2 regions of the Arthrobacter sp. efr-133-R2A-63 genome follow, and region 2 is predicted to be linked to the other one. Evidence: riboswitches for the same ligand, from Rfam matches in the RefSeq annotation. Region 2 holds a riboswitch; the other holds the start of a gene.
What was found. A riboswitch is a leader RNA that binds a small molecule or an ion and turns the genes downstream of it on or off. The one in region 2 is predicted to bind cyclic di-AMP.

Region 1: linked by a shared signal. The riboswitch ahead of QRN45_RS18885 (M23 family metallopeptidase) and the one ahead of QRN45_RS11470 (aggregation-promoting factor C-terminal-like domain-containing protein) in region 2 are both predicted to bind cyclic di-AMP.

Annotation. Positions count from the first base shown of each region.
Region 1 is NZ_JARVRG010000036.1:52,164-67,481, reverse strand. It holds gene QRN45_RS18935 (LysR family transcriptional regulator ArgP) at 1-485, shown strand, start outside; gene QRN45_RS18930 (hypothetical protein) at 557-784, shown strand; gene QRN45_RS18925 (DNA repair helicase XPB) at 803-2,446, opposite strand; gene QRN45_RS18920 (helicase-associated domain-containing protein) at 2,457-4,919, opposite strand; gene QRN45_RS18915 (hypothetical protein) at 4,969-5,184, opposite strand; gene QRN45_RS18910 (cold-shock protein) at 5,428-5,811, shown strand; gene QRN45_RS18905 (DUF3027 domain-containing protein) at 5,819-6,403, shown strand; gene QRN45_RS18900 (MFS transporter) at 6,448-7,794, shown strand; gene serC (phosphoserine transaminase) at 7,816-8,946, opposite strand; gene QRN45_RS18890 (iron-dependent transcriptional repressor DtxR) at 9,219-9,914, shown strand; cyclic di-AMP (ydaO/yuaA leader) riboswitch at 10,041-10,251, shown strand; gene QRN45_RS18885 (M23 family metallopeptidase) at 10,254-11,072, shown strand; cyclic di-AMP (ydaO/yuaA leader) riboswitch at 11,218-11,384, shown strand; gene QRN45_RS18880 (NlpC/P60 family protein) at 11,390-12,154, shown strand; gene QRN45_RS18875 (HNH endonuclease) at 12,405-12,905, shown strand; gene mobA (molybdenum cofactor guanylyltransferase) at 12,942-13,589, shown strand; gene QRN45_RS18865 (DUF6457 domain-containing protein) at 13,621-13,908, shown strand; gene QRN45_RS18860 (molybdopterin molybdotransferase MoeA) at 13,905-15,281, shown strand.
Region 2 is NZ_JARVRG010000021.1:134,282-149,599, forward strand. It holds gene QRN45_RS11420 (hypothetical protein) at 38-634, shown strand; gene QRN45_RS11425 (EamA family transporter) at 607-1,563, opposite strand; gene QRN45_RS11430 (LysR family transcriptional regulator) at 1,636-2,586, shown strand; gene QRN45_RS11435 (SixA phosphatase family protein) at 2,594-3,124, opposite strand; gene QRN45_RS11440 (winged helix-turn-helix domain-containing protein) at 3,212-4,081, opposite strand; gene QRN45_RS11445 (diguanylate cyclase domain-containing protein) at 4,632-5,621, opposite strand; gene QRN45_RS11450 (alpha/beta fold hydrolase) at 5,618-6,436, opposite strand; gene QRN45_RS11455 (hypothetical protein) at 6,592-7,404, opposite strand; gene QRN45_RS11460 (response regulator transcription factor) at 7,647-8,387, shown strand; gene QRN45_RS11465 (sensor histidine kinase) at 8,400-9,878, shown strand; cyclic di-AMP (ydaO/yuaA leader) riboswitch at 10,042-10,214, shown strand; gene QRN45_RS11470 (aggregation-promoting factor C-terminal-like domain-containing protein) at 10,217-10,948, shown strand; gene QRN45_RS11475 (glycosyltransferase) at 11,110-12,498, shown strand; gene QRN45_RS11480 (ArnT family glycosyltransferase) at 12,495-14,531, shown strand; gene QRN45_RS11485 (ArnT family glycosyltransferase) at 14,538-15,318, shown strand, end outside.

The DNA.
Region 1 (15,318 bases), on a different contig from region 2:
TGATGGCAGCCGTGACCGCGACGCCCGAACCGGTGCAGGGCTGCCGCGTGGAGCCGCTGGGGAGCATGCGGTACCGCGCCGTCACCACCCCGGAGTTCAAGGCGAGGTGGCTTCCCGACGGCGTCGATGCCGCCTCGCTGCGCGCAGCTCCCGCCGTGGACTTCGACCGCAAGGATGAATACCAGCACCGCTTCCTGGAACTCCTGGGCGGTGCGGGGCGTGGAATGGAACCGGCCGGGCCGCGCCACTATGTTCCATCCAGCCAGGAGTTTGCCGAAGCCATTCGCCTGGGTCTCGGATGGGGATTGCTGCCTGAACCGCAATGCGGCCGGGACATAGCCGATGGATCCTTGGTGGAACTCGCGCCCGGGCGGCCGTTGGACGTTCCCTTGTACTGGCAACGGTGGCGGACACCCTCGCGGATACTGGACGCCGTGACAGAGGCGGTCCGCAGCACCGCCGCGGAAGTGCTTCGGGCGCCCTGACAAAAAGGCCAAAAGCCAACACGCCGCGGGCACAGTCTTAAATTGTCGGACCCCCGTTTCACACTGGAGCCATGGAAAACAAACAAGAATCACGCGGTGAAATCCACAACGTCGAATTCCATGTCAGCTACCTGGACACGCTCTCCGGACGCGTTGAGCACGAAGCGTTCAGCGACCGCCCGGCCGCTGAACGCTTCGCCGCTGCCCAGCTCAAGGACGAGGACTCGTGGGCTGTCGTCGACGCCGTCGTGCTGCGAGCAACGCAAGGCCAGGAGCGCGCGCAACAACTGGTTGCCTAGCTTGGGTTGGCCAAGCCCCTAGGCGGCGGGTACGTCCTTGGCGTCCATGATCCGGTAGGCGTAGCCCTGTTCGGCGAGGAAGCGCTGGCGTTTGGCGGCAAAGTCCTGGTCGAGGGTGTCCCGGGCCACCAAGGAGTAGAAACGTGCCGCACGGCCGTCCTGCTTGGGACGAAGCAAGCGCCCCAGCCGCTGGGCCTCTTCCTGGCGGGAACCGAAAGATCCAGATACCTGGATCGCCACGGATGCCTCGGGCAGATCGATCGAGAAGTTGGCCACTTTGGACACCACGAGGGTCTTGATGTCACCGGCGCGGAAGGCATCGAACAGTTTCTGCCGCACCTTCACCGTGGTATCGCCCTTGATCACGGGGGCGTCCAAACGCTCGCCGATCTCATCCAACTGGTCGATGTACTGGCCGATCACCAGCAGTTGCTCGCCTTGGTGCAAGGCCACCAGCTGCTCCACCAAGTGCGTCTTGGTCTCCGACGTCGCGCAGAGCCGGTACTTGTCCGCGTCCTCCGCCATCGCGTAGGCCACGCGCTCGTCCCGGGGCAGGTCCACCCGGACCTCCACGCAGTCCGCCGGCGCAATGTAGCCCTGGGCTTCGATGTCCTTCCACGGGGCGTCGTAGCGCTTGGGGCCGATCAGGCTGAAGACCTCGCCCTCGCGGCCGTCCTCGCGCACAAGCGTCGCCGTGAGTCCAAGCCGCCGCCGGGCCTGCAGGTCCGCGGTCATCCGGAAGATCGGAGCAGGGAGGAGATGGACCTCGTCGTAGATGATGAGTCCCCAGTCGTGCCCGTCCACGAGTTCCAGGTGCGGGTAGAGGCCGCCGCGCTTGGTCGTCAGGACCTGGTAGGTGGCGATCGTGACGGGCCGGACTTCCTTGACCGCGCCCGAATACTCGCCGATTTCCTCCTCCGTCAGCGACGTCCGCTTGAGGAGCTCGTCCTTCCATTGCCGGGCCGCGACCGTGTTGGTCACCAGGATCAGCGTGGTGGTGGAGCTGGTAGCCATGACTGCGGCCCCCACCAAGGTCTTGCCTGCACCGCAGGGCAGCACGACGACGCCGCTGCCGCCCGCCCAGAAGTTCTCCGTGGCCAGCTTCTGGTATGGCCTCAGGTGCCAGCCGTCCTCGTTGAGGGCGATGAGGTGCGGAGTGCCATCCACGTAGCCGGCGAGGTCCTCGGCCGGCCATCCGAGCTTGAGCAGCAATTGCTTGAGCTGTCCCCGCTGGGAGGAATGCACCACCACGGTTTCGCCGTCGATCCTCGGCCCCAGCAACGGTGCGATCTTCTTGGCCCGGATGACTTCCTCGAGCACGGGGTAGTCGGTGGTGCGCATGACCAATCCGTGCTGCGGATCCTTTTCCAGGCGCAAGCGGCCGTAACGGGACATCGTCTCTTCGATGTCGATCAGCAAGGAGTGCGGCACCGGGAACCGGGAGTAGCGCAGGAGCGTGTCGAGGACTTTTTCCGCATCCAGTCCTGCCGCGCGCGCATTCCACAGGCCCAATGGGGTGAGTCGGTAGCTGTGGACGTGTTCGGGGGCCCGCTCCAGTTCGGCGAACGCCGCAATCGCATGGCGGGCCTCGGTGGCGAGCTCGTGGTCGACTTCCAGCAGGATGGTTTTGTCGCTCTGTACGATCAGCGGACCGTCGCTCACTATTGCTTCCTCACTTGCGCGGATCGCCCGCGGGCTCCACATCGATGATGCGATGGATGGACAAGACTCTTTCGGTGTCCCTGGCCGCGTCGAACACCCTGACGCGCCCTCCCGACACCGATACGGGAACAACTGTTTCTGTATTGGAATTCCCCGAGCCGTCAACCACGTTCATGGTGACCGCTTGCTTCAGCCGGATGGCCCTCTGCAGGGTTTCGAGTCCGAGTTGCGTTGCCGCCTCGCCGGTTGCGTCGCCGTGGACAGAATGATGTTGCCTCAGTACCGAAAGCTGGGCGTCGACGTCGTCGTCCGGCGGTGCGGTGCGGGGCGCGGTGTACACGGGGCGGGCCCCGCCGGCCAGCGCCGTCGTCCTCCTGTAGCGCACGACGGCGGTCTCCGCCTCCTGCACGGCGGGCGAGAGTCCCAGCTCGCGTAGCACCCTCGCGACCTCCCGCGGGCTCGCCGTGGAGGTCAGCACCGTGGGGGCGATCCGGACAAGTCCGAGGCTTGAGGCTCCCGGCTCGTGAACGAGTTCGGCGATGGCTGCCTCGTCGTCGCTCTGGATGAAACTGGGGCTGCTGGCGACACGCAGGCGGCCGTGCCGCGAGGCGATGTCCTTGATCAAGTACCGGAGCGGCTGGGGGACATCGGTGGCCGAGTGGGTGCGCAGGAACCCGAGGATGGTTTCGGCGTCCTGGCCGGCGTCCAACGCGCGCCGGATCGAATCTCCGGAGAATCGGAAGATCGTCGCCGGGCCCTGGCCTTCGGCGTCGGCGATCAGAAGCAGTTTTTCGCTCAGCTCGGGGGCCAGGTACCCGGGGGCGACGGCGGTCAGGTCTGCTTGCAGGAGGACATGGTTCACCGCGGCGGGGAGGTGTTCGCCGAGGATGCTGAGGGCCAGTTCGGGCTGTTCGGTGGCGATCGCCGAACCAAGCTGGGTGAGGGCGCCGGAACCCATGAGCCCCAGGAGTTCGGCTTCGTGCAGGATGCCGCGGACAAGGGAACTGAACCGCCGCGACATCCGAGGCTGGGCCCATTCGGCGCGTTCCATGACGGCTTCGGCGTTGAGCACAGGAGCCTTGCCGTCCGGTGCTTCCACCTCGAGGGTGAGTTCTTCGAGGATCTCCAGGATCCGTTTGCGGACCAGCGGGGCGTCAGGGCGCTGGGCCTCGGCGGACAGGGCATTGATGGAGGTTGCCGCGGAGCCCGTTCGCGGTGCCGTGGTGCCGGGCCCCGGAAGGGTCTGGCCCACGAGGGAAGGAGCGCGCTCGCTGGCAAGCCAGGCGTTGACCAGCCACAGCCACTGTTCCTGGCGCGGGAGCGTGAGCCATTCCAGCGATGGCGGTTGCACCCACGTGGAACTGTCCACATCGAGGCGCAGTAATCCGGACAAGGCACCGAGCTCGAGGATGAGTGCGGTCTCGGATAAACCGAGGCGGAGGCTGTCGGCGAGGCGTTTGAGCTCGCGCACGCCCACACCGCCGCTGCGCAGGGTGACCACCGGCTGCTCGCGGACCGCGTACAGGAGTTCACCCACCAGCCGGAGCACTTCGGCGATGGCACCCATGGCGGCATTGCGGCGCAGGGCGGCACTCGTCTGGCCCAGCTCCGGCACGGGAGGCTTCAAGGTGAAGTGGTCCACGATCGCGCCGCCGCGCAGGGACAGGCCGACGCTGTGCGGAAGCTCAACGTGGCCCGCGTCGAGGGGAACAAGCAGTCCACGGGCCAGGAGCCAGTCCACGGGGCCGACGTCGCGGCCTTCATGGAGCACGGAGGCCTTGCGCTGGGCCTGCGGAACGGCGCCCATGGCCCAACTGCCGAACTTGTTCAAAAGGGGACGTGTCCGGACAGGTGCCTCGGACAGGATGTGCTGAAGGTTCTCCGGGGTCGATGTCCAATGTTGCAGTGCCAAAGCCGCGTCCATGGGCGTCGTGGCGGCCAGGATATGGGCGCCGCTCTGGTGGAGCTCGGCAACGAGGTGCACCACCCGCTGCGCGAAGGCAGGCTGCAGTCGGACCAACTCGGTGTAGCTGCGGCCCAAGCCCGCCGGGTAGATGCCGATGACGTCCTTGAGGCTGCCCACCGGCAAGTAGAAACGCTGCCTGCCTGGATTGTGCACCGTGGCCGGCGGATCGGCCCGGTGGATGAGGGCCAGCTCCTGGAGCTTGCTCAGGATCGGTTCGAGCGCGGCAAGCGTCGCTCCGTTGATGCACCTCTTCAATCCGGCCGCCGATGCGCTGTGGCCGGTGTCCGTGTTGGTGCATAGGTGGAGCGTCTCCAGCACCTGCATCTCCGGTTTGTTCAGCCGTTCCAGGGCGCGCTGCACGCTGACCCGGGCACTTGCCCTCGCTGCGAGGGCGGCGAAATCCGGTGCGATGGGGGAGATCAGGTCCGGCCGCGCGGCAAACAAGGCCCGCAGCGAATCGTCGCTGCGCGCTTCCAGTTCCTTGCTGAGCGCGCGAATAAGGGACATCAGTTCAACGTTACCGCCAGGCGGGCCCGCCGTCGGGCTTTCCGGCCGCTCATTGACGGCGCCGTGCCCACACGGAGTCAACCACCAGTGCGGCCATCAGAATGAAGGCGAGCGGCAGCCCGTACAGGGCGGTGGACGTGACCCACACCGGGGCCACGCCGTTGCCATAAGCGATCACCATGACGGCGGCGACGGCCGCCAGGGACAGGACTGCGACGACGGCGGCAACGATCGTGAGCGGCCGGCGGAAGTCGTGGGGAATCATGCATGCAACGCTAACAGTCCGGGGCCGCATCACCGGTTCCGGCCCGGGTGCAGTCCGGTCGCGGACAAATGGCGGCGGCACCGGCCTGCTGGAGCCTCAAAGCGCGATTCCGCGGCCGGGCAGGATAACCTTGAAGCAATAGACCAACACGGTCCAGGCAGTTACCCCTATTCCCGCAGCATCCTGCGGATGCGGTGGCGCGCCGGCTGTGTCTCGCAAGTCAGAACGAAGAAGGTTGATTACGTGCCCACCGGCAAGGTCAAGTGGTATGACAAGGACAAAGGCTTCGGATTCCTCGCGGCAGAGGACGGCCAGGAAGTGTTTCTGCCCAAATCAGCGCTGCCCGAAGGCGTAGCGGATCTCAAAGCGGGCACCCGGGTTGAGTTCGGCGTCGCCGATGGTCGCCGGGGCGCGCAAGCCCTTGGCCTCCGCGTGCTGGACAAGTTGCCATCCATCGCCAAGGCCAAGCGCATGAACGCCCGCGAGCTTGCTCCGGTAGTCCAGGATCTCGTTTCCGTCCTGGACAACCTCTCCGGCACGTTGTCCGCCGGCAAGTACCCTGAAGGCGCCAAGGGCAAGGCCATTGCCGCAGCCCTGCGCAAGGTCGCCGACGAGCTGGAAGCCTAAAGCTGCCATGACATCGGAATCCGCTGAAGCCAGTCCTGAAGAGAACGGCACTGGCGCCGCTGCTGGAACGGCTGGAACGCCTGGTTCCGGTGCTGAGCGGAAGCCGGCAACGGCGAAACCCCGCACCGGCATCCCCGTGTGGCGCGTCGGCAAGCCGGACGCTTTCCTGGCCGCCGCCGTCGATGTTGCCCGCAACGCGGTGGAGACCATAGCCCGGCCGGGTGAAATCGGCCCGCACATTGCAGCGCGCTCCGAAGGCGAACGCGTGGTCACCCACCTGTTCGAATCGCGGCTGGCAGGCTATGGCGGTTGGCAGTGGTACGCGGTGGTGACCCGCAACTCGCGCTCCAAGGTTGTCACCGTCAGCGAGCTTGGACTGTTGCCGTCGGAGGACTCCATCCTCGCGCCGGAATGGGTGCCGTGGGCAAAACGCGTCCGTCCGGAGGACGAGGCTACCGCGGCCGAAGAACTCGCGGAAGAGGCCGTCGTCGCCGTTGACGTGGACGACGACGGCGAGCCCTCCGGTTCGCAGGCCGCCGCTTCCGGTGACGCACCAGAGAACGACGACGTCGACGACATCGAGGCTGACTAACCTTTGGCGGACCCGGCGAGTGAATTCCTTGAAGGTGGAAACTGATGTCCACTTTCAAATCGCTGGGTGTCCCTAACTACCGCATCTGGTTCATCGGTGCCCTCATTTCCAACGTCGGCACGTGGATGCAGCGGACTGCCCAGGATTGGTTGGTCTTCGCCCATCTGAGCAATCACGACGCCGGCGCCATGGGCGTGACCTTGGCCCTCCAACTCGGCCCGCAGCTTTTCCTTGCTCCGTGGGCCGGACTGCTTGCCGACCGCTACAGCCGGCGCAGGCTCCTTGTCATGACGCAATCGGCGATGGCAGTCCTGAGCACTGGCTTGGGACTGCTGGTGCTGAGCGGTGCGGCGCAGTTGTGGCATGTCTATGTGTTCGCGCTGGTGCTGGGCGTCGTCTCGGCACTTGACGCACCGGTCCGCCAGACGTTCGTCTCGGAACTGGTCAAGGACGACTATCTTGCCAATGCCGTTGCATTGAACAGCGCATCCTTCAACGTTGCGCGCATGATCGGTCCCGCCGTGGCCGGCGTCCTGACAGTGGCCGTGGGCCCGGGCTGGGTGTTCATGATCAACACCGTGACCTTCCTCGCAATGCTTGGCGCGATCCGGGCCATTCCCCTAGCCTCCCTGCGCGTCCAGCCCCGGGCAGCCGCAGGCAAAGGCCGCATCCGGGAGGGGCTTCGCTACGTCCGCAATCGACCGGACATTGTGGTTGTCCTCGTCGCGATTTTCATCATGGGCACATTCGGCTTGAACTTCGTCCTCTTCATTGCGGCCATGGTCGGCACGGAATTCGGCATGGACGCGGGCGCCTTCGGGCTCCTCAACTCGGTCATGGCGATCGGCTCCGTCGCAGGGGCGCTCCTTGCCGCCCGGCGCGGCCGGCCACGGATGCGCCTCATCTTCGCGGCGGCGGGCGGGTTCGGCCTCGCGAGCGGACTGGCGGCGCTGGCACCGAATTACACCATGTTTGCCTTGGCGCTGATTCCCTGCGGCTTGTTTGCCCTGACCATGATCACCAGCGCCAACGGCTACGTGCAATCCACCACTGAACCTGTCATGCGCGGCCGGGTCATGGCGCTCTACATGGCCATCTTCATGGGTGGAACGCCCATCGGTGCACCGTTCGTCGGCTGGGTATCCAACGTCGCCGGACCCCGATGGGCTGTGGGTGTGGCCGCCGCCGCGGGCGCCGGCACCGCCGTCGTCGGCATCGTGTGGATCATTCGCGCGCGCCAGCTGCGGCTCCGTTTCGATCGAACCGCCCGAGGGCTGCGGTTCTTCCGCATTGAGTCCTTGGGCGCGGGCGATGCTCTTAATAAGGACAGCGCCGTTAAAGAGGCCAGCGCCGCCCGGGATCCGCACCCGGACGACGCCGACAAGCCCTGACCGCAGGAACGCGGCCGGCGCTTACTTCTTCAGTTCGCCCACCACATAGTCGATGCTGGCGAGCAACGCAGAGACGTCGTCCGGCTCGATGGCAACGAAGGTAGCGATGCGCAGCTGGTTGCGGCCCAGCTTGCGGTACGGCTCCGTGTCCACGATCCCGTTGGCGCGCAGCACCTTGGCGATGGCCGCGGCATCGATCGAATCATCGAAATCGATCGTGGCGATGACGTTGGAGCGATCCTCTGCCTTCGCGACGAACGGGGTGGCGTACTCGGAAGCCTCTGCCCACGTGTAGATGCGGTTTGCGGAGTCCGCGGTGCGTCCCGAAGCGAAGTCCAGGCCACCATTCTTGTTGAGCCACTGCACCTGGGCATCCAAGGTCACCAAGGTGGACAAGGACGGCGTGTTGTAGGTCTGGTTGAGCTTCGAGTTGTCGATGGCCGTCTGAAGGTCCAGGAAATCGGGGATCCACCGGCCGCTTGCCTTGATGCGGGCGGCGCGCTCCAGGGCTGCGGGGGAGAAGAGGCCCAGCCACAGGCCGCCGTCGGAGGCGAAGTTCTTTTGCGGAGCGAAGTAGTAGACGTCGGCCTCGGCAACATCGACATCCAGGCCGCCGGCCGCGGACGTCGCATCCACCAGGACCAGGGCGCCGTCGTCGCTGCCCTCAACGCGCTTGACCGGAGCGGCCACACCCGTCGAGGTTTCGTTCTGCGGCCATGCGTACACGTCCACGCCCGCTTCGGCCTCGGAAACCGGCCGGGTGCCCGGCTCGGACGTGATGATGGACGAGGCTTCCAGGAAGGGTGCCTTGTTGGTGGCCGCAGCGAACTTGGAGCCGAACTCACCGAAGGAGAGGTGCTGGGCTTTCTTCTCGACCAGGCCGAAGCCGGCGACATCCCAGAACGCGGTGGAGCCGCCGACGCCGAGAATCACCTCGTAGCCCTCGGGCGCACGGAAGAACTGGCTCAGTCCCTCGCGGACGGAGCCCACCAGGTTCTTGACCGGTGCCTGGCGGTGGGAGGTGCCGAGGATCGTGGTCGAGGCGGCGGACAGGGCCTCGATCTGCTCCGGGCGGACCTTGGAGGGCCCGGCGCCGAAGCGGCCGTCCTTGGGCAGCAAATCGGCGGGGATAGTGATGCTGTTGTCGCTCACGGGATGCTCCAATGGTGAAGTAGCGGCCTAGATGGGTCGTGGCAGGTGGCAAGCTGCCTCCTTCGACTTCCCAATTCTGCCCGACGCCGCAGGCGGGGGCAGAACCGGAGGTGTCATAGTCCGCCACGTGGAAAGCATTTGTTTGGTCGGCTCCGGATGGGACGGCGGAAGAGCGCTGGACCGGCGTCGTAATTATCCGGAGTAATTCCAAATAAGCTAAGCTTGGAGCTGGCGAAAACACGCAAGATACTGCGCTCGAGGAGCTGAGCTGGATGACGGATCTGATCGATACCACTGAGATGTATCTTCGGACCATTTTGGAGCTTGAAGAAGAGAACATCGTGGCTCTTCGCGCACGCATCGCCGAACGCTTGCGGCACTCCGGCCCAACTGTTTCCCAGACGATCGGTCGGATGGAACGCGACGGCCTGGTGATTGTGTCCAACGACCGGCACCTTGAGCTGACCGAAACGGGCCGGAAACGCGCCACGGAAGTCATGCGCAAGCACCGGCTCGCGGAACGGCTCCTCGCCGATGTCATCGGGCTTGACTGGGCCTACGTCCACGATGAAGCGTGCCGCTGGGAGCACGTCATGAGCGAGCGCGTGGAGCGGCGGCTCTACGAGCTCCTGGACCACCCCACGGAATCGCCCTACGGCAACCCCATTCCGGGACTCGAAGCATTGGGCGGAGCCGCGTCCCACGCGTTTACGGACGGCGTGGTCAACCTCCTTGACGCGATGAACGAATACTCACCTGAAAACCGGGTCACCGTCAGCCGATTGGCCGAACCGATCCAGGTGGAACCGGAACTCCTGGTGCAGCTGGACGAGGGCGGAATCCGTCCCGGTGCCAGGGTTTCCCTGGAACGGGTGGGGGAGTACATCTCAGTCCGCGTGCCCAATATCGACGGCGCCCTGGAGCTGCCGCCGGAGGTTGCCTCGCACGTGTTTGTCACGGTCGCCTAGCCTCTCCGGCAAGGCGAGCGGCAAAGATAACGAAATTATTACCGCGGGGGCTTAATCCCCTATAGTTGGGTACTGGCGCCGATACCAAAGCGTTACCTGATCCGAAGCCGAGTTCTGCCAGTGGATCAGGTGGATTAGTCCATTCACTGGCAGAAGCGGGGGAACCACCATCGGCCGTCGAAAGACGGCCTTGGGGTGAAGTCCGCAGCAGAAGCACACATTGCGCAGGGTCCTCCTCGGAGTAGCCCTGCGCTTCGCGTCCTTCGTGCGGACCGGGTCCACGATCTCTCTGGCCCGAATCCGACAGCTAACTTCGCAGGCTTGCCAGAGAGGAAAACCTTGACCACGCAGAACACCAGGGGCCGCAGGCGCGCGTCCGGTCCTGCTGCTGAGCTGCGGAGCGCAAGCGCCGTCGAGCACCAGCGGCCCCGCGATCCCCATCGCGAACTCCGCCGCCGCAAGGGACCTTTGCGGCAGATGGCCGAGTTCGCCGCAGCGAGCGGAGCGGGGCAGAAGGCCGGCGTGGCCCTTGCGGCTACCGGCCTCATCCTCACGATCGCCATGCCGGGCGCCGGCGCCATGACGGCCACCCCTGAGTTGAACCAGACGGCCCTGGCAGTGGGAACCCAGCCTGAAATCCCGGCCGCGGCAAGCGCCACGATCGATTTCAGCCGCGCTGCGGTTTCCACCACGGCAGATCCGGACAGCAGGCTCAAACAGCTCCTGAGCGCGCAGTCCGTCGGCACCATCACGACGTCGTCCTCCAAGGGCACACTCGGGGCGCCGCTGGATACCCTGATCACGGCCTCGCCGTTCGGTTACCGCGTGAACCCCATCACGGGCGGCCTAGGCGAATTCCACCGGGGCCAGGACTTCGTGGCCCAGTGCGGCACCCAGGTCCATGCCGCTGCGGCGGGCAAGGTGACCTTCGCCGGCTGGCATCCGTATGGCGGCGGGAACCGCATTGTGGTGGACCACGGCAACGGCCTGGAAACCACGTACAACCATTTGTCTTCGTTCAACGTCCACGTGGGCCAGACTGTCAGCCGCGGCGACGTCATCGCGTTGAGCGGCACTACCGGCGCCTCCACCGGCTGCCACCTCCATTTTGAAGTCATGGTCAACGGCGACGTCGTCGACCCCCTGGGCTGGCTGTAGCCAATCCGATGGAAGCCTCTCGCATGCTTGTCACGCTCCGTGACCTGAATGTGACATTCAGCCAAAACTCATGTACCGTCTAAGACGCATCAACTTTTAGAGAGTTGATGCACTCGAGTGGATTGCCTAGCTCTGCCACTGCTCGAGGTTCCGTTCGCAAAACATCGTCTGGCAGAGGCGGGGGACCCACTTTTGGTCATCTTCACGGATGGCCTTGGGGTTAAGTCGCACAACTTCCGAGAGGGAGAAGTGTGGCCGGATGACTCCCATCCGAATCCGACAGCTTACCTCGCGGGCATAGGGAGAGGCCTCTTAACGTGTCTTCACGCTCTACTGTCGCGCGCCACCGTGCCGCGGTCACCAAGACCAACTCGCTTGCCGTTATCGCTAAGACTGTCGGCAGCAACGCCGGTGGCGTAGGCCGTCAGGCAGCGGTTATCGCAGCTGCTTCCGGTCTGGTGCTTACTAGCGGTATCGCAGCCAACGCTGCAGAAACCAACGTCCCCCGCGAGTCCACTTCGACTTCCGCCCTGGAAGTCCAGTCCGTCGCCCAAGCCAGCATTTCGGCCGACTCCTCCGTCGCCATCAAGTACGAGCGCCCGACGGTTTCCACCGAGGCTGCTCCGGTTGTTGCTGCTCCGGTCGCTACCCAGGAAGCTGCTCCTGCTCCGCAGGCTGCAACGGGTGCCGCTACCGGCGTCTCGACGCTTTCCGTGACTGCTGCTGTTTCTCCCGCAACGAAGGTTGCCAGCGGCCAGGGCGCGGCAATTGCTGCCGCAGCTTACGCACAGCTTGGCGTTGCCCAGGACTGCACGGCCCTGGCTTCGAACTCCTTGGCTGCCGTTGGCATCCACTTCCACGGTTGGCCGGCAGACTACCTCTCCCTCGGCCGCACGGTCAGCGCTGCTGAAGCGCAGCCGGGTGACCTCGTCTACTACCAGAACGGTGGCATGGGCATGGCCCACATCGCCGTTTACGTCGGCAACGGCATGGCAGTCCACGGCGGCTGGAACGGTGGCACCACCGCCCTGTACAGCGTCAACGTCGGTTCCGGCCCGGTCTTCATCCGCGTCGGTGGCTAATTAGCTCCGGCTACATAGTTTTCACTGGAACATCCCCGTCGGTCCGCCGGCGGGGATGTTCCGTTTTAACCAGCATGCGCAAACGTGTCCGGCACATGAACTTTGACCGACACCGTCCTGGAACTCACGCTAGGATTCGTTGATCTGGCCTCCGGGTGTTTACTCTTAGGTTGTCGATCCACAGCCCGTACATGCAGAGGGCAGCCGGCCCTCGCGCCCCTGACGGGTGCGGCCGTGAAGAGGTACGTGCATGCGCACACTCGTTCTGAATGCTGGATATGAACCGCTGGCGGTAGTAACCTTCCGCCGGGCGCTGGTCCTTGTGCTCACCGGGAAAGCGAGCGTAGTGGCCGAAGGCGACGAGCCTGTCGTCGGGCCACAGGAGATTCTCGGACGTCCGTCCGTGATTCTGCTCAATCGCTACATCCGGCCAAGGTACAACACCATCACGGCGGTTACACGCCGCGGCGTCCTGCGCCGCGACGGCCACCGTTGCGCCTATTGCGGGAAAGCAGCCCACACCATTGACCACGTCCACCCCAAATCCAGGGGCGGCGCGGATTCCTGGGAAAACCTGGTGGCAGCGTGCCTTCGCTGCAACAACGCCAAGAGTGACCACACTCCAGCCGAGATGGGCTGGAAACTGAGGTTCACTCCCGCGGCGCCCACCGGGACTATCTGGCAGATCAAGGAGCTTGAGAAACCTGCGCCCGCATGGGATCCCTTCCTCCTCCCTGAATCGGCGGCCTGAACCGGAATTGAGCCGCTTCCCGGGTAATCTGGGCGGGTGGACTTTGATGCGGTGGTATTGGCGGGTGGCAAGTCCTCCCGCCTCGGCGGCGTGCCCAAAGCCCATCTGAGGTACGACGGCGCAACGCTCCTTCAGCGTGCCCTGGCGGCCACGCGCGGAGCCCGGAGAGTCGTCGTCGTCGGGCCGGATCCCGGCACATTGCCGGACGGCACGTTGACCGCACGGGAGGACCCGCCCTTCGCCGGACCGGCAGCCGCGATCGCCGCCGGGCTCCTCGCCCTGGAGGGGCAAGACAGCGAAGGGCAGGATTCCGAAGCGCGGCACGGCCAGAGTCCCTCCCCAGGCCATGCAGCCTGGGTGCTCGTCATGGCCTGCGACATGCCCCTGGCCGCCGCCGCTGTTCCTGTCCTGCTCCAGGAAGTTTCCGCCCATGCGGAATCGGAAGGAGCCCTGTCCATATCCTCCGATGGACGGAAGCAGCCCCTGCTCGGGATCTACCGGGTATCTGCCTTGCAACGGGAAGTGCAGGCTGTATCGGAAGAGGAGGGCCTGGCCAACGCAGCGGTCTTCCGGCTGCTTGCTAGGCTTGATCTGCTGGCCGTGCCCGTCCCCGAAGGGTCCACCGACGACGTGGATACCTGGGACGATGCCGCGGCGCTCGGAGTGGACGGCGACCTGCCGTGACAACAGCTGTACAGGACTGTGGAGGCGGATCGTGAAGAGCCAGGAAGAAACGCTCGAGGAATGGTGCAGGAGCCTGCTGCAAGCATATGAGCTCGAAAACGTCGAGATCGACATCAACGAGATCCTGTCCCTGGCAGGGGTTGCAGCCCATTCAGTGGTCCGGCCGGCGGCTCCTTTGACCACCTTCATCGCGGGCTTCGCAGCCGGACTCGCAGCGGGGTCCGGGCAGGCTAGCGAATCCGCGTCGATGGATGCCGCGATGGGCCTGGCCCGCACGCTCGCGAAGGACTATACGAACCCCGGAACCGACGCCGGATGACGGAAGCCCCCGAAGAAGGCGCCGAGCCGCTCGGCGCCGTGACCGAACCGGCCCCGGACGTTGAGCAGGTCCAGCACGCCGACCACTTGTGGGCCGAGGCGCGGCAACTAGCCTTCGACAGTGCCACGCCCATTCCCGCCGCTCCCGTCGCCCTGAAGGACGCCATCGGCAGGACCCTGGCCGCCGATGTGCACGCCCTGCAGGACCTGCCTCACTATGCGTCCTCGGCGATGGATGGTTGGGCGGTCAACGGCAGCGGCCCCTGGATCCTCGCGGAACCCGGCCATCGGCTGGCCCCGCACCAAGCGAGCCCGATCGTCACCGGTGGCTTGATCCCGCCGGGGGCCAAGGCAGTGCTCCGCAGCGAGAGCGGGGTCCTGACCACCGATGAAGACGGCCTGCCGCTGCTCGCGCTCGGCGGAAAAGCGAAACCGGGCGAACCGCGCAACGGCCAACACATCCGAAACGCCGGAGAAGAAGCCGCGGCGGGCGAGCTGCTGATCACATCGGGCGTTGTCTTGAACCCTGCCCACCTCGCCCTGGCCGCACTGGCCGGGCGCGACGAGCTGGACGTCCTCGGCAAGCCCCTCGTGAAAATGCTCCTGACCGGCTCCGAAGTGGTGACCGCGGGTGTCCCGGTCCCCGGCCGGGTGAGGGATACCTTCGGTCCCCAGCTTGGCGCCGTCGTCGAGCTCCTTGGCGGGATCCGCGGCGAGCAAATCAAGGTGGGCGACTCCTATGAAGAGTGGCTCGCGGGCCTTGAAGAAGGCGAGCTGTCGCCCGACGCGCCTCCCGCCGACGTCGTCATCACCACCGGTGGGACTGGCCGTTCGGGGACGGACCACTTCCGGCGGGCCATTGCGGAGCTCGGCGGCCGTTTGCTGATTGATGGAATTGCGATGCGTCCGGGACATCCCGGCGTGCTGGCCGAACTGCCGGACGGTCGCTTTGTGCTGGGTCTCCCCGGGAATCCGCTCGCGGCCATGATGGTCCTCTTCACGATCGGTGCACCGCTCCTCGCGGGGCTGGGGCACAGGGCGCTGCCGGAGGTCGGCGAGGTTCCTTGCGGTGCCATGCTCGACGCCGACCCGGGGCGCACGCGCTTGCTTCCCTTCAGGTTCGTGTACGGCTTGGCCTCGCCGGCCCAGCATGCGGGCCCCGGGATGATGCGCGGCCTCGCCAGCGCCGACGGAGTCATGGTGGTGCCACCGCACGGCGTGCAACTGGGAGAGGCGGTGCCCGCTTTTCCGTTGCCGTGGGGGCCGCCCCTTCCCCGGCCAAAGCCCACGGCGGACAAGGCCAAGAAGTCTCCCTCCCGGTCTGCCCGCAAGGTGCCGTCCGGGCCGGTCGACTGGAGCGCCCTGACGGGCTGAGAGATTCCGACGCCGAATGGACGCGGGTGGATTAGAG
Region 2 (15,318 bases):
CGCCAGCCGGTCAGGGATGATTGATCCCATGCGTCACATGGGGAACAGCGGAAAGCTTGCGATCGTCTCTGCCGTGGTGTCCGCTGGTTTGCTGGTGCTCCTTGCCATCACCCTCGACGAAAACGTGATGTACACCTTCCTCGGGGTCCTGGCGCTCGGCTACCTTGCGTGCGTCGCGGAGGTCATCGTCCGTCGAAGGCACTTCATGCTGGTTCTCGGAGCCATCTCGTGCATCCTGTTCATCGCGTTCGGAATCGCTTTCCTGCGCATGTGGGGGCTCGCTTTCAACCAGGATGACAACGCCTTGGGCAGCGCGGTGAGCACCAAGGACTCGGACATCTATTTCTACCTCGCCGCCCTTGCCGGCTGCAGTTCCTTGCTGGTCTTGTTCTTGGGGGCGGTCTGGCCGTCCCGCCGTGCGAAAGCGGCGGCCCGTCCGGCAGCCCGGCGTCCAGCGCCCCGGCCTGCTTCGCGCCCTTCCCCGGCACCCGCCAGGCCCGCCCAGCGGCCGGCGGCCCGTCCGGCGTCGGGGGCCGTGAAGCGACCTGTCCCGCGGAAACCGGCCCCGGCCACCTCCGCCAAACGCCCGACGTCGGGAGCGCCGGCTCAGCGCAAGCCGGCACCCAGGCGCTGACTCATTTCGGGCGCGGCCACATCCCCAGGCTTCGCTCGCCGCTGCAGCACGGCAGTGGCCACGCCGCCCAGCAGGAGGAGGCCGCCGGCCAGTTCCGCCGTCGTCGGGACCTCCGAGATGAGCAGCCACGCCGCGGTCATTCCCACCACCGGGACCAACAACGTAAACGGCACCACGGCCGAACTCGGGTACAGGCTGAGTAGCCGGTTCCAGATGCCGTAACCCACCAGCGAGGCGAAGATGGCGGTGTACAGGGCGCTCAGGATGGTCGCCGGCTGAAGGTTGGAAAGGGTCCCGACGACGGCGGCAGGGCCGTCCACGAGGAGCGACAAGGCAGCAAGCGGCAACGGGACCACCGCTCCGGACCAGACCACGAGCCCCAGTCCCGAGGCAGCCTTGGCCTTGCGTGCGATGATGTTTCCCGCAGCCCAGGACAACGCGGCGGCAAGCACAATCATGAGCGGCACCACCGGAGCCACCAGGCTTCGACCGACCGCCACCAGCGCTAGTCCGGCCACACCCAGCACCACGCCCGTCAGCTGGCGCTTGCTGGGCCGCTCGCCCAGGAACCTGGCCGCCAAGAGCACCGTCAGGAGCACTTGCGCCTGTAGCACCAGTGACGCGAGCCCGGCTGGCATGCCGAGGGCCATGCCCAGGTAGAGGAGGCCAAATTGCCCGGCGCTCATGAACAGCCCGACGCCGATGATCGCCTTCCAGCTCACGTTCGGCTTGCGGACGAAGAAGATGCAGGGGAACACCACCAGCACGAAGCGCATGGCGACGAACAGCAGCGGCGGCACGTCGGCCGCTCCACCGCTCCCGTCACTGCCATTCCCGCTTGCGGGGTGTAGGCCAAAGTCGATAGCGACGAAATTCAGGCCCCAAAGGACGGCGACGAGGACGGCGAGTGCTGAGTGTCGGATATTCACGATTCAACTCTGGCAGTCAAAAGGATGAAGCACCAGCGTTGAATTCTGCATCGGATCGTGTACGTTTGCTTCATGATTGAGATTGCGGCGTTGCGTGCCCTCGTAGCCGTGGAACAGCAAGGCTCCGTGGTGGCCGCCTCGGAGGCGATGGGATTCAGCCCCTCGGCGGTCTCCCAACAGATCAAGAAGCTCGAGAAGCAAAGCGGCGTGACGGTCCTGGAACGTCACGGCCGCGGCGTACTGCTGACGGACCGCGGCATGGCGCTGGCCGAGTACGGACGGCGCATCCTGGGCGAATTGGAAGAGCTGCAGGCCACCTTGCTCGCCGACCCTGCGAAGCCAAGCGGCGTGTTGCGGCTCGTGGCATTCTCCACCGCCTGCCGCGGACTGGTGGGGCCGATGCTGGGGAAACTGGGCGCGGCTCAGGCTGGCACGGGCTCGCGGGCGAGTTCCGGGCCTGGCGGCTCCGGGCTTGAAATCCGGGTGGTGGCCGAGGACCCGCGCGAGGCCGTCCAGAGGGTCGCCACCGGTGAAGCCGATCTCGGCGTCGTGCACAACTGGCACTCAGTGCCCCTGGTCATTCCGGAGAACATGGTCCACGAGGACCTCTGCCTGGACACCGCCGACGTCCTGCTCAACTCGGCGCACCCGCTGGCCGGACGGACCGCCGTCGAGCCTACCGACCTCGTGGACGAAAGCTGGATCAGCACGCCGGCCGGGGCCATTTGCAATGAAGCATTGCTGGCAATCCTCGCGGGCCTGGGCCGCGTGCCGGACATCCGCATCTACGACCCCGACTTTTCCACGCATATCGCCATGGTTCAGCAGGGCGTGGCGGTGGCCCTCGTGCCGCGGCTCGGAAGGCCTGAGCTTCCCGCCGGAGTGGTGGCGGTGCCCGTGGTTAACCCGATGCAGCAACGCCAAGTGGGAATCGTGTACCGCAAGACGATGACGGCAAGTCCCAGCATCCGCCATGTGGTGCGCTTGCTGCAGGATGTGGCGGCCGGCCTCGAGGTGGATTAGCCGGGGACTACTTCTTGGGGCGGGGAACGGTGAAGTGGGTCAGCCGGGCATCCTGGCCATCGAGTTCAGCCCACGGCTTCTCGAGTTCCATCACGGTCACGGCGCTCGTGGGGTAGCGCGTGGCGGCGTCCATGTAGGCGTCATGGTCAGAGTCGCGGGAAGCCAGGTGCATCGCGAGCTCCTGCACGCCGGGCATGTGCGAAAAGATCATGAGCGTGGTGACGGTTTCGGGCACGTGGTTGATGACGGTCAACATCCGCTGCGCGGAGGCGGCGTAGAGGCCGTCCTCGAGTTTCGGCGTCGGGGCCTTGTCCCCCAGTTCGCTGCACACCCAGGTGCAGGTCTGGCGGGTCCGGAGCGCGGACGAACACAAGATGAAGTCCGGAATCACGTGGTGCTTGAGGAGCCATTTGCCCGCGAGCGGGGCTTCCCGGTGGCCACGCTCGGCAAGGGGTCGCTCATGGTCCGGCACCCCGAGGGGCCAGTCCGACTTCGCGTGCCGCATGATCACCAGCCGCTTGATGTGATGCTCGCTCATCCCCCCACCCTACTATCCCAACTGACTCGCATTTGTTGCCGTTATGAGGGCTCAAAACGACAACAAATGCGAGTCAGTTGGGTGGGGCTAGATCGAGTATTCCGGAGCGGCCCAGACGATGACCTCGGGGTGCTCGTAGAAGCGGTAGCCCTGGCCGCGGACGGTCCGGACGGTGTTCGCGAGGCGGCCGAGCTTGGAGCGGAGGCGCCGGATGTGGACGTCGATGGTGCGCTCGTTCGGGACTTCTTCGGCGTTGCGCCACAGGCCTTCGAGGAGTTCATCGCGGCCCACGGTGCGGGTGCCGTTCTCGACGAGGTAGTTGAGGAGTTCGAATTCCTTGAACGTGAGGTTCAGGGATTCGCCGTCGAGGTGCACCTCACGGCGGGCGAGGTCGATCAAGACGCCGGACGGCCGGGCTTCCTGGGCAGGCTGCGGGCGGAGCGCTTCGGAGCGCTGGCGGTTGCCAACAGTCGGGTCACCGAAAGTCGAGCGGACGACGTCGAGCGCCGAACCGGGCGCACTGGCCGGGGCTACCGCGACGGCGGCATAGCTCTCGGCACCGGCAACGAGGGACTGTGCGTAAGCCCGGATTTCCTGGGCAAGCTTGGCGATGGACGTTCCTGCGGCAGCGGCGGTGTCTTCGTCAATGCCCATGTAGAGCACGAACCCGCGGGCCACATTGTCGCTGGCAACGGGGCGGATGGAGCGGTCTGCGGGAGCCAGGACGGGCGTGGGCGCAGTCATTGGCGCGGCCTCGTTGGCGGGAACGGCGCGGAGCTGTCCGTAGGAGTTGGGGTTGTAGCCCTGGGGGACGTAACCGGGCGCCTGGCTGCCACCCTGCGGTGCGGGCTGGGCGTAGGCCGGGCGGTTTCCGAAGCCGGGACGCAGGCCGGCGTTCGACGCGGCCTTATTGGCGTTACGGACGGAGATATGGACGTATCCGGATGCAACTGACATGGAGTGCTTACCTCAAAGTGAATAGCCGTCATCGCGGCTTCGAATGCTGGTCTGGTCCCCGCAATGAGATGGGGAGGGGCGCCCGACGCTGGGCAGGGGGCGAATGCCTGAAACTTCCTGGGGTCTGAAGTTAGGCATGCATTCGACAACAGCTCATCGAAAAACCAGCGGGTGCGCTGGGCTCGATCGCTGCGGCTGCAGATGCTGTTGAGTTCTTGTTCACATTTGAAGTGTGCAACGTAACAAAGGGAACTTGCAAGTAACAAAGGGCGGAAACGTCCACATTTTGAGACGAATCGGACTATTGTGCCGCACATCACAATTCAGACATGTCCAAATGTGACCCATTCTCGTTCGCCACACTGGCCGTTGCGCGCGCAATACTCGAATAAAATTTGATTGAATTGCCACTTCCTGAATCTCAAGTCACGTCACGCGCTTGCCCTTGAATCTCGAGATATGAAACAACCCTTGTCCAATCCTGGATCTGCTTCCATCGAAAATTCTTTTGGCAAATCGCCTGTCAGGGCCTTTGCAAGGCTTCTCAACCTCACATCGCGTGGCTGGTTTCCAGCTTCGACGCAGCCCTTGGTTTGGATCGGTACATGTCGGCGTCGGCCTCCATGAGAAGCTGCCGCGCCAATTCTTCCCGCGCTTCGGGGAGCATTGGCCTCATCGCGGCCGTCACGGCTTGGCCGACGGCGAGCTCGACCCGCAGCTGCGACTCGCCCACGATGCACTCCGGATCGAAGCTGTTCAGGATGCGGGAGGCGATCACGGCAATTTCCTCGGGTGATTCCAGGGCCGGGAGGAGAATGACGAATTCGTCACCGCTGTAGCGCGCGACGGTGTCGACGCCGCGGACCGCATCGGCGAGGCGCCCGGCGACATGGCCGAGGACCTCGTCGCCCACTGCGTGGCCGTAGGTGTCATTGATGTCCTTGAAGCGGTTGATATCGCAAAACAACAGGCCGACGTGCAGGCCGTGGTTGCCCGCACGCTCCAAAGCCTCATCGAGGCGCGACGTCAACAAGGTCCGGTTCGGCAAATGGGTCAAGGCATCGTGGGTGGCTTGGTGCCTGGCCTCTTCAAGGAGTTTGGCCCGTTCCAACTCCGATTCTTCGAGCCTGCGCAACGTGGCGGCCAGTTCCCGCTCATAAAGGCGCCTCTCGTGGACGCCAAAAACGACGACGACGTTCAGTTCGGGGGCAGCCGTGTCGAAGGCATCGGGTTTCCGCGTCCGGGACACCGCGAGCAATACCGGCAGCCTTTCGCCGTTGGCGGCGAGGATCTCCACCGCAAGCTCTTTCACCGAGCCGTTGGATTCGATGGCCGGGATGGCGTGGGTCAGGAACATGATCCGGTCCCCGGCCGGCAAGAGGGAGAGCAGGTTCAGCCCCAGCAGCGCTTCCTGTCCGCGTCCCGTCCACTCGTACATCGTCCGGTTCGCGTCGACGATGGTACCGTCGGGCCGGGTGAGCAGGTAACCGGCCGGGGCTGCGTCGAAGATCTGCCGATAGTCAACTGTCCCGTCGGTCATACCGGGGTGCCGAGGTAGTCAAGAAGAGCGTTGACTGTTTCCTCCGGGGCGCTTGTCTGCGGGAAATGGCCGGTCGCGGCAAGCCTGACGAGGACGCTTGTCGGCAGGCGTTCCTGGAGGTAGGTTCCGATGTGTTCAGGAGTGACGACGTCGTCCGTGCTTTGGAGGATGAGCACAGGCAATTCGACGCGGGACAACAAATGACGCACGTCGGAGAGGAAAGCGACGCGGGCAAAATCGCGGGCAACCCTGGGGTTGATCCGACGGAAGCTGCCCTGCAATTCCCGCCCGAACTCGGGTGAGGAGGGGACGTTCATGAACACAGGGGCCATCGCCTCGGCCCAGACAAGGTAGTTGGCGTCCAAGGATTCAAAGAGCTCGTCCAGCTCATCACTGGAATAGCCGCCGAAGTAGCCGTCGTCGGGGTGGTTCATATAGCTGGGCGAAGCTGTCACGAGCACGAGCCGGGCGATGCGCGACTGCTGGTCGGCCGTGGCCGCGGCAATGGCCATCATGGCTCCGACGCTGTGGCCGATCAGCGTCACGCCCCCCAGGTCCAGCTCGGCGCAGATCTCCAGGAGGTCGGCAACGTAGGCGTCAAGGCTCGAGTAGCGGGACGAATCATAAAATGCCTGGTCGGATCCCCCCGAGCCCATGTGGTCGAAGAGAACTACGCGGTATTGCTCCGTCAGGAACGGGAGAATCCGGTCCCACATCTTCTGGTCCGTGCCAAAACCGTGCGCGAACATCAGGACCTGGCCGTCCGTTGCCCCCAAGACCGTGACATTGTGCCGCTCAACCATCGACGCGGTCATGGGTACCCTCAACTCTCCTCGGCTATCGGCCTGACCCCTTCCGCATTTCCGCGCCGGGCTCGTCCGTGAACCCCCGTCCGCCGGCCCTTGTCATCGTACCCAACTGACTCGCATTAGATGTCGTTTTGGGGGCCGATAACGACATCAACTGCGGGTTAGTTGGTGGTCCCGGTTCCTTGGGTGGTTGACGCGGTGGCAGTCACGATCTGGATGGACTGGGCCGTGTACTTGTCGGAATCCTTGAGCGCAGTGACCCGCACGCTGGATCCGGACTTCACATCGGCGAGGGTCAGGGTGGTGCCGGTGGTCCCGCTTCCGCGTTGCCGCATACCTTGAGCTACCACGATGTCCGATCCCAGCACATAGGTTTTCGTGAACCCGTCTTCGCTCTTGACCGTCATGGAGCTCGCCGAGATGTCGGTGACTGTTCCCAGCTGGCCCGCCATGGTGACGTAGCTGCCGTTCTGGAGGACAACGTATTCCGAGTGGACCGCTGCGTTCAGGCCGCCCATGCCCACCCCGAGCCCACCCGGGCCTGCGTTCGTGCCGCCGGGGCCGCCGAATCCGCCCTGCCCGTTCTGCCCGGCACCCGGACCCTGCGCGTTGGTAGTGTCAGCCACCGCGGTCCCGTTACCGGCGGCATATGCGCCGGCTCCTGCCGCCGCAGCGACCACCACCGCGACGCCGCCGACAATGAGGCCCTTCTTCAGGCTCCAATTCTTGAAAAACGAAGGTCGGGGCTGTCCGGCGTTGGATTGCTGCGGAGCACCCCAACCGGCGGCAGGCTGCTGGTTCACCGGCTGCTGCGGAGCACCCCAACCAGCGGCAGGCTGCTGGTTCACCGGCTGCTGGGGAGCACCCCAACCAGCGGCAGGCTGCCCGGACTCATCAACGGGGCGGATCACTGGCTGCGGGTGCCCGTTCTCCGGCTCGGAACCAGGTACGGAGGGGTTGTTTTGCTGATCCATGATGTTCTCCATCGAAGTCGAGACTCTTTGGTCGCGGTTGTTCTTGTCCCAATCAGCGTCAGTCGCGTTGCTGTGCGTTGGCTGTGTCGAACTGAAGGCTTCCCTGTGACCTGCAGCGGTGTTGTGTCGGATTCTGCTGGGGGAACCCGCGCAACCTTTGGACAGGTGGCTAGGCTGGGACTCACAGGGTGCTCACAGCAACGGCTAAGCACCGGCAAACCGGCAGATTGGAGAGTTGTCCCATGGCATCCTCGCACTCCATGACCAACAACCTTCCGCAGCTCAGCCACCCGGACGGTTCTCCCATCCGCGCCCTCGTGGTGGACGACGAACCCAGCCTCGCCGAGCTCATGAGCATGGGCCTGCGCATGGCGGGCTGGTCGGTCGCAGTGGCCGGCGACGGTCCGGCCGCAGTGAAGCTCGCCAAGGACTTCCGTCCGGACGTCCTGGTGCTGGATGTGATGCTTCCAGGGTTCGACGGCGTTGAGCTGCTGGGCAGGATCCGCGCCTTTGCGCCCGAGGTTCCTGCGCTTTTCCTCACCGCCAAGGATGACGTGCAGGACCGGATCGTGGGGTTGGCCGCGGGCGGCGACGATTATGTCACCAAGCCCTTCAGCATGGAGGAAGTCCTCCTGCGCCTGCACCGCCTGGTCCAGCGCTCGGGGGTGGCTGCGATGGACACGGCCGAGCTGGTGGTAGGCGACCTGACCTTGAACGTTGACACCCGTGAAGTCACCCGCGGCGGCGAAGACATCCCGCTCACCGCGACCCAGTTCGAACTCCTGCGCTACCTCATGGAAAATCCCAAGCGCGTGGTCAGCAAGGCCCAGATCCTGGACCGCGTGTGGGATTACGATTTCGGCGGCCAGGCCAACATCGTGGAGCTTTACATCTCATACCTTCGCAAGAAGATCGAGGCCAACCATCCGCCCATGATCCACACGGTGCGCGGAGCCGGCTACGTCATCAAGCCTGCCGAATAGCCGAGGCGTCGAATGTCCGCACTCTCGGGTATCCCCCGCCAAACCGACCACAGCTGGTTCAATCCCTCAACCTGGCACTTGCGCACCCGCTTGATCCTCCTCTCCATGGCGCTCCTCGTGGCCATCTGCGGCGCAGTCGGGGTGGTCAGCTATGCCTCCATGGACGTGTTCCTCACGAAGCAACTGGACCAGCAATTGATGCAGGCCTCGCACGGGCGCCCGCCGCAAGGCAACCCCGGCGGCCGTCCGGACCCCCTGGATCCCCGGGGCCAGAGCATCGGCACCCTGAACGCGCGAATCCTTGGCGGCCAGGTGAGCAGCGATGCCGGGTTCCTCTCCTCGGATGCCACCCGTACTCCGTTGTCGCCCAGCGATGCCGGAATACTGTTGGCGCTCCCCTCCGATGGCCGTCCGGTTGATCGCACCCTCTCCAATGGCGGCTACCGGCTGGTAGCCGCCGAAACCCCCTATGGCGATGTGGTCATCACGGGGCTGCCGCTTGCCTCGAAAGAAGACACCGAGGCCTCGCTCGTGTGGACCATGGTGCTGGTGTCCTTGGGCGGGCTGATCCTGATCGGGCTGGCCGGAACCGTCCTGATCCGCCGTACCATGCGTCCCTTGGAGCAACTTTCCGACGTCGCCACGAAGGTATCGAAGCTTCCGCTCGACGCCGGTGAGGTGGCACTCGCGGTGCGCGTTCCGGCGTCGGCGGCCCACCCGGGCACAGAGGTGGGAAGCGTGGGCCATGCATTGAACCTCATGCTGGACAACGTCTCGAGCGCCCTCGAGGCGCGCCAGCAAAGCGAAACGAAAGTGCGCCAGTTCGTGGCCGACGCGTCACACGAACTACGCACTCCGCTGACGGCCATCCGCGGCTACACAGAGCTCTTGCGCATGACCGAGACGTTCACCGAGGACGGCCGCAAATCACTGGGCCGGGTGCAAAGCCAGTCCGAACGCATGACCACCCTCGTGGAGGACCTCCTTCTGCTGGCCCGGCTTGACGAAGGCAAGGCCCCGGAGTTCACCGATGTGGACCTCACGCAGTTGGTGGTCGAAACCGTCAGCGACGAGAAAGTCATGGCCCCCGAACACATCTGGCAGCTCAAGCTCCCGGATGAGCCCATCACGGTCCGCGGCGACACCACTCAGCTCCACCAGGTCTTGGCAAATCTGCTCTCCAACGCCCGCAAGCACACGGAGGCGGGTACCACCGTGGTCACCGGCGTCATGCGTTCCGCCGATGGCAGCGCCGTGGTGACCGTGACGGATAACGGGCCGGGCATCCCGCCGGATTTCCAGGGCAGGATTTTCTCGCGCTTTGCCCGTGCCGACGCCGCCCGCTCCGGTTCCGAGGGCACGTCCGGGCTCGGCTTGTCGATCGTGGAATCCATCGTTCAGGCGCATGGCGGTACTGTCGAAGTGGCATCGCGGCCGGGCCGGACGGAGTTTGCGGTGCGGCTTCCGGCGCTGAGGACCGCCACGGCCTGAAGGCCGTCCACAAAATGACGACGCCGGTGCGCGGCGAGCGCAAGTCGACGCACCGGCGTCGTGATCTCCGTTACCCAAATGTGACTTAAGCCGAATCCTCCTGTACCGTCGAATAGGTGCGCCGGATTATTCCGGCCGCCGCCGGGTAGGCGCCGAGCTCTGCCCCTCCCCGGTGCCAACAGTCCAGGCAGAGACGGGGGACCCAGGTCTCCGGGCAAGCGCTCATGTTGAGCCAGCCCTAGGGGTGAAGCCGCACCGCCACGATTCCCAGTGGCCACGGCCGGATGACCTCATCCGAATCCGACAGCTAACTCCGCAGGCGTCGAGAGGCAATCACCATGTCTGATTCCAGGAATCAGTCGCGCTCTGTTGCGCGCCACCGCGGCGAACCTGCCCGGAGAAACAAGTCACGTTCCACGTTGAGGCGAGTCGCCTCGAACCTCGGCACCGGCCAGCGCATGGCAGTTGTTGCCGGCGTCGTCGCCGTGTTCCTCGGTGCCGGTGCTGCAAGCCAGGCCGCCGGACAAGCCATCAATGCCCAGGACATGAGCCGTTCGTCGGATTCCCGCGCGGCTAGTCACTCAGCCACTCCATTCGCCACCGCCACGCCGTCGGCGAGCGCGAGCGCCAAGCCGAGCGCCACGCCGGTTCCGAGCCGGGCAGCCGCCCCGGCTCCGGCCGCCGTCGCGCCCCAGGCTGCAGCCCCCGCCGCGCCGGCACCCCCGGCCGCACCTGTTGCCCCGGCCGCACCTGTTGCCCTCGACGATCCCGCCGGCGCCCAGGCCTATGCCGCTAGCCTCCTGCCGTCCTACGGTTGGGGTCAGGGCGAGATGTCCGCACTGATCACCTTGTGGAACAAGGAATCGGATTGGCGCACGACTGCCACCAACGCCTCCAGCGGCGCTTACGGAATCGGGCAGTCGCTGCCGGGCGCGAAAATGGCATCCGAGGGCGCCGATTGGCAGACCAACTACCAGACGCAGATCCGCTGGGGCCTGAACTACATCAAGGAACGCTACGGATCGCCGTCCGCGGCGTGGTCCTTCCACCTCGCGAACAACTGGTACTAAGCCAGGAGCTACGCACAAAGAACGCAGAGGTCCGTCCCTTCCGGGGGCGGACCTCTGCGTCTAGTGGCCACACATGCGAGTCGCCATGCCGGTCGGAGATCCACAGCCATATCACAGGTTCCGCCTAAAGCCCTCATAATCGGCAGCCGCACTCTGGATACATGACGCTCATCGAATCCACCTCCGGTACCCTGAAGGACCCCGCGGTGGTGCCGCCGGGCCTTTCCCTCCAGCCCAACGCTCCCCTCCAGCCCAACGCTCCCCTCCAGCGCAGCACGGTGCGACGCGCGCCCGTGGACACCCACACCGCCATCCCCGTGCTCGATGTCACGATCCCGGTCTTCAACGAGGAACGCGACCTTGAGGAGTGCCTGCGCCGGCTTCACGGCCACTTGCGCGAGACGTTCCCGCACGGCTTCCGCATCACCGTGGCGGACAACGCGAGCACGGACGGCACCTTGAAAATCGCTGAACGCGTGGCGAGGGAGCTGCCCGAACTCGCTGTTGTCCATCTTGAGGAGAAGGGACGCGGCAACGCCCTTCGCAAGGTGTGGCTTGCATCGCCGTCCCCGGTTCTCGCTTACATGGACGTGGATCTGTCCACGGACCTCGCCGCTCTGGCGCCCCTTCTGGCACCGCTGATCTCCGGCCACTCGGACCTCGCCATCGGCACGCGCCTGACGCGGAACTCAAGGGTTGTCCGCGGCCCCAAGCGCGAGTTCATTTCGCGCAGCTACAACCTGATGCTGCACTCGTTCATGGGCGCCCGTTTCAGCGATGCGCAGTGCGGCTTCAAGGCGATCCGGGCAGATGTCGCCCAGCAGCTCCTCCCCCACACCATGGACAACTCGTGGTTCTTCGACACTGAACTCCTGGTGGTCGCCGAACGCTGCGGACTCCGCGTGCACGAGGTTCCCGTTGACTGGATCGACGATCCCAATTCCAGCGTCGACGTGGTGCGCACTGCCCTGGCAGACATCCGCGGCATGGTCCGGCTGACCCGGGATCTCGTCTCGGGCCGCATCCCCGTTCCGGAACTGCGCGCAGCGCTGGCACGCGGGCCGCTTCCGGCGTCGTCGCGCATTGCCGAGCAGAGCCCGCGCAGCAGCCTTTTCGGGCAACTGGTCCGGTTCGCCGCGATCGGCGCTGCCTCCACCCTGGCCTACGTGCTCATCTTCCTGTTCTGCCGCGGCTTCATGGACCCGCAGCTGGCCAACTTCCTGGCGCTGCTCGCCACGGCCATCGCCAACACCGGCGCCAACCGGCGCTTCACCTTCGGCATCCAGGGCGGCAATCCGGTCCGGCACCACTTCGAGGGTTTGATCGTTTTCGGCATCGGCCTCGCCCTCACTTCCGGGGCACTCGCTGTGGTGCACGGTACGACGTCGCCCGGCCGCTGGGGCGAGCTCCTCACCGTGGTCGCGGCGAACCTCGCAGCCACTGCAGTCCGCTTCCTCTTGTTCCGACTTTGGGTCTTCCGGCAGCCAGCCGCGCAGGCGCCTGCACCCACCACACAAGCCACAACGCGCACAGAAACGGCAGCATCATGACCTCCACGATTACTCCCGCAAGCACGGGACCCGCAGGTTCAGTGGTTCCTGCCGCCGCCGGGACTGCCGACGCACCGCCTCACCCGGCCGGCCCGTCGATCCCCGATGCCGCGCCCCGTTGGACCCGATACGCCTTTGGACGGCAGCCCCGCTGGGTGCGGCCGTCCGCCGCCGGGCTCCTCGTCGCCACCGCGTTCCTGTATCTCTGGAACCTCGCGGCCACCGGCTACGGAAACTCCTTCTACGCCGCGGCCATCCAGGCCGGCACCAAGGACTGGACGGCCTTCCTCTTCGGTTCCCTCGACGCCGGCAACGCCATCACGGTGGACAAGCCCCCGGCCTCTTTGTGGATCCCCGCTTTGGCGGGCCGGATCTTCGGCTTCTCGCCCTTGAGCATGCTGGTTCCCGAGGCACTGATGGGCGTTGCCGCCGTCGGCTTCCTCTATTTGACCGTCAAGCGGGTCTCCGGACCGGGCGCGGGCTTGTTGGCGGGCGGCGCCTTGGCCCTGACGCCGGTGGCGGCGCTCATGTTCCGCTTCAACAATCCCGACGCCATGCTGACCCTCTGCCTGGTCCTGGCCGCGTACTTCACGACCCGTGCCATCGAACGCGCGGGCTGGAAGTGGCTCGCCGCAGCCGGCGCCGTCGTGGGACTCGCGTTCCTGGGAAAGATGCTGCAGGGATTCCTGATTGTTCCGGGCCTCGGACTCGCATATCTCTGGGCCGCCCCTACCCCGTTGCAGCGGCGCTTGCTGCACCTGCTCGGCGCAGTGGGCGGTATCGCCGTAGTGGCTGGCAGTTATATCGCCCTCTTCCAACTGACTCCGGTTTCGGCACGGCCTTACATGGCAGGTTCGCAAACCAACAGCTTCCTTGAGCTGACTTTTGGTTACAACGGGCTGTCCCGCATCACCGGCTCGGGCGAGGGCACGCCCGGTGGAGGCGGCGGCCCCGCCGGGGGCGGCCTCGGCGCATTCGGCGGCGGCGGCAACACCGGCTTCGGCGGGGCGGCCGGGATCACCCGCATGTTCGGCACGAGCTTCGGTGCGGAGGTCTCCTGGCTTCTGCCTGCTGCGCTGGTTCTTCTGGCAGCCGGCCTGTGGTTCACCCGCCGGGAAGCGCGGGCCTCCCGTACCCGCGCCGCTCTCATCCTGTGGGGCGGCTGGCTTCTGGTCACGGCGGGCGTGTTCAGCTTCATGAGCGGCATCGTCCACCCCTACTACGCGGTAGCCCTCGCACCGGCAATCGCCGCCCTGGTGGGCATTGGCAGCGTTGAGCTGTGGCGCGGCCGCGGATATTGGCCGGCCCCGATCGTTCTGGCGGTGGTGGTCCTCGGCAGTTCAGCGTGGTCCGCGGTTCTCCTCGGCCGCGACGCCTCCTGGCTTCCGTGGCTGCGCATCGTGATCGTCGTCCTGGGCGTGGTGGCGGCCGCGGCAATCCTGCTCCGCCTCGACTCACTGCGGCCCGCGGGCCGGTTCCGGAGCGCAGCGGCCGCGGCCGTCGTCGTCGTTTCCCTTCTGGCCGGCGGCCTCGGAACCGCAGCGTGGACGCTCGCGACGGCGGCTACCGCGCATTCCGGGTCCATCCCGACGTCGGGTCCCGCCGGCTCCGCCACGGGAGGCTTCGGAAACCGGGCTGGAGGGTTCGGCGCAGCCGGTGGCGCAGGTCAGGCAGGAGGCCCCGGTTCCGAGGGAACGGCCGACGCCGGACTGACCGCGCTGCTGTCGTCCACCACCACGAAGTGGTCGGCGAGCGTCTCCGGCGCCACACAGGCCGCAAGCCTTGAGCTCGCCACGAACACCAACGTGATCGCACTCGGTGGCTGGAACGGCGGCGATCCCTACCCCACGCTGGCACAGTTCCAGGACATGGTGGCCAAGGGACAGATCGGCTACTACATCGAGGGTGGCGGCATGGGTGGCGGCGGCGGATTCGGAGGCCAAAGCGGCAATTCCGAGGTAGCCTCCTGGGTACAGGCCAACTTCCAAGCCCAGACGGTGGGCAACTCCACCGTCTACAAGCTGACAAAGTAGATTCCGATGACCACGTCCTATTCCACAGATACAGGTTCCACGCCGGGCCAGCTGGTTCCGCCGTCGAGTTCCGTAGAGCCGACACCGCTGGAACCGCCCGTTCCCCACGCCCTGCGGCACCGAGTGGAGCTCGGCATCGTGCTCCTCGCAACGGCGGTCCTGTATCTCTGGAACCTCGGCGCTTCCGGCTGGGCCAACCCGTTCTACTCCGCAGCGGCCCAAGCCGGTTCGCAGAACTGGACCGCGTGGTTCTTCGGATCGTCCGACGCCGCCAACTCCATCACCGTGGACAAGCCGCCGGCGTCACTGTGGATCATGGACCTCTCGGTGCGGATCTTCGGACTGAGCTCCTGGAGCATCCTGGTTCCCGAGGCGCTCATGGGCGTTGCCACGGCATGGCTGCTGTATCTCGCAGTCCGGCGGGCTGCGGCCCCCGCCACCGGCGATCCACGGATCGCCCACCGGGCCGGGCTGCTGGCCGCCGTCGTCATGGCCATCACCCCGGTTGCCACCCTCATGTTCCGGTTCAACAACCCGGACGCCCTGCTGGTGCTGCTCATGACGGCCGCCGGCTACGCCACGCTGCGGTCCATCCAGGACAACAAACTGCGTTGGCTCCTGCTGGCCGGGGTGCTCCTGGGCTTCGGTTTCCTGACAAAGCAGCTCCAGGTCCTGTTGGTGGTTCCCGGGTTTGCCGTGGCGTACGTGGTTGCCGCGCCGGGTGGAGTGGGCCGCCGCCTGCTTCGGCTCCTTGGCGCGGGAGCGGCCATGGTGGTCTCGGCCGGCT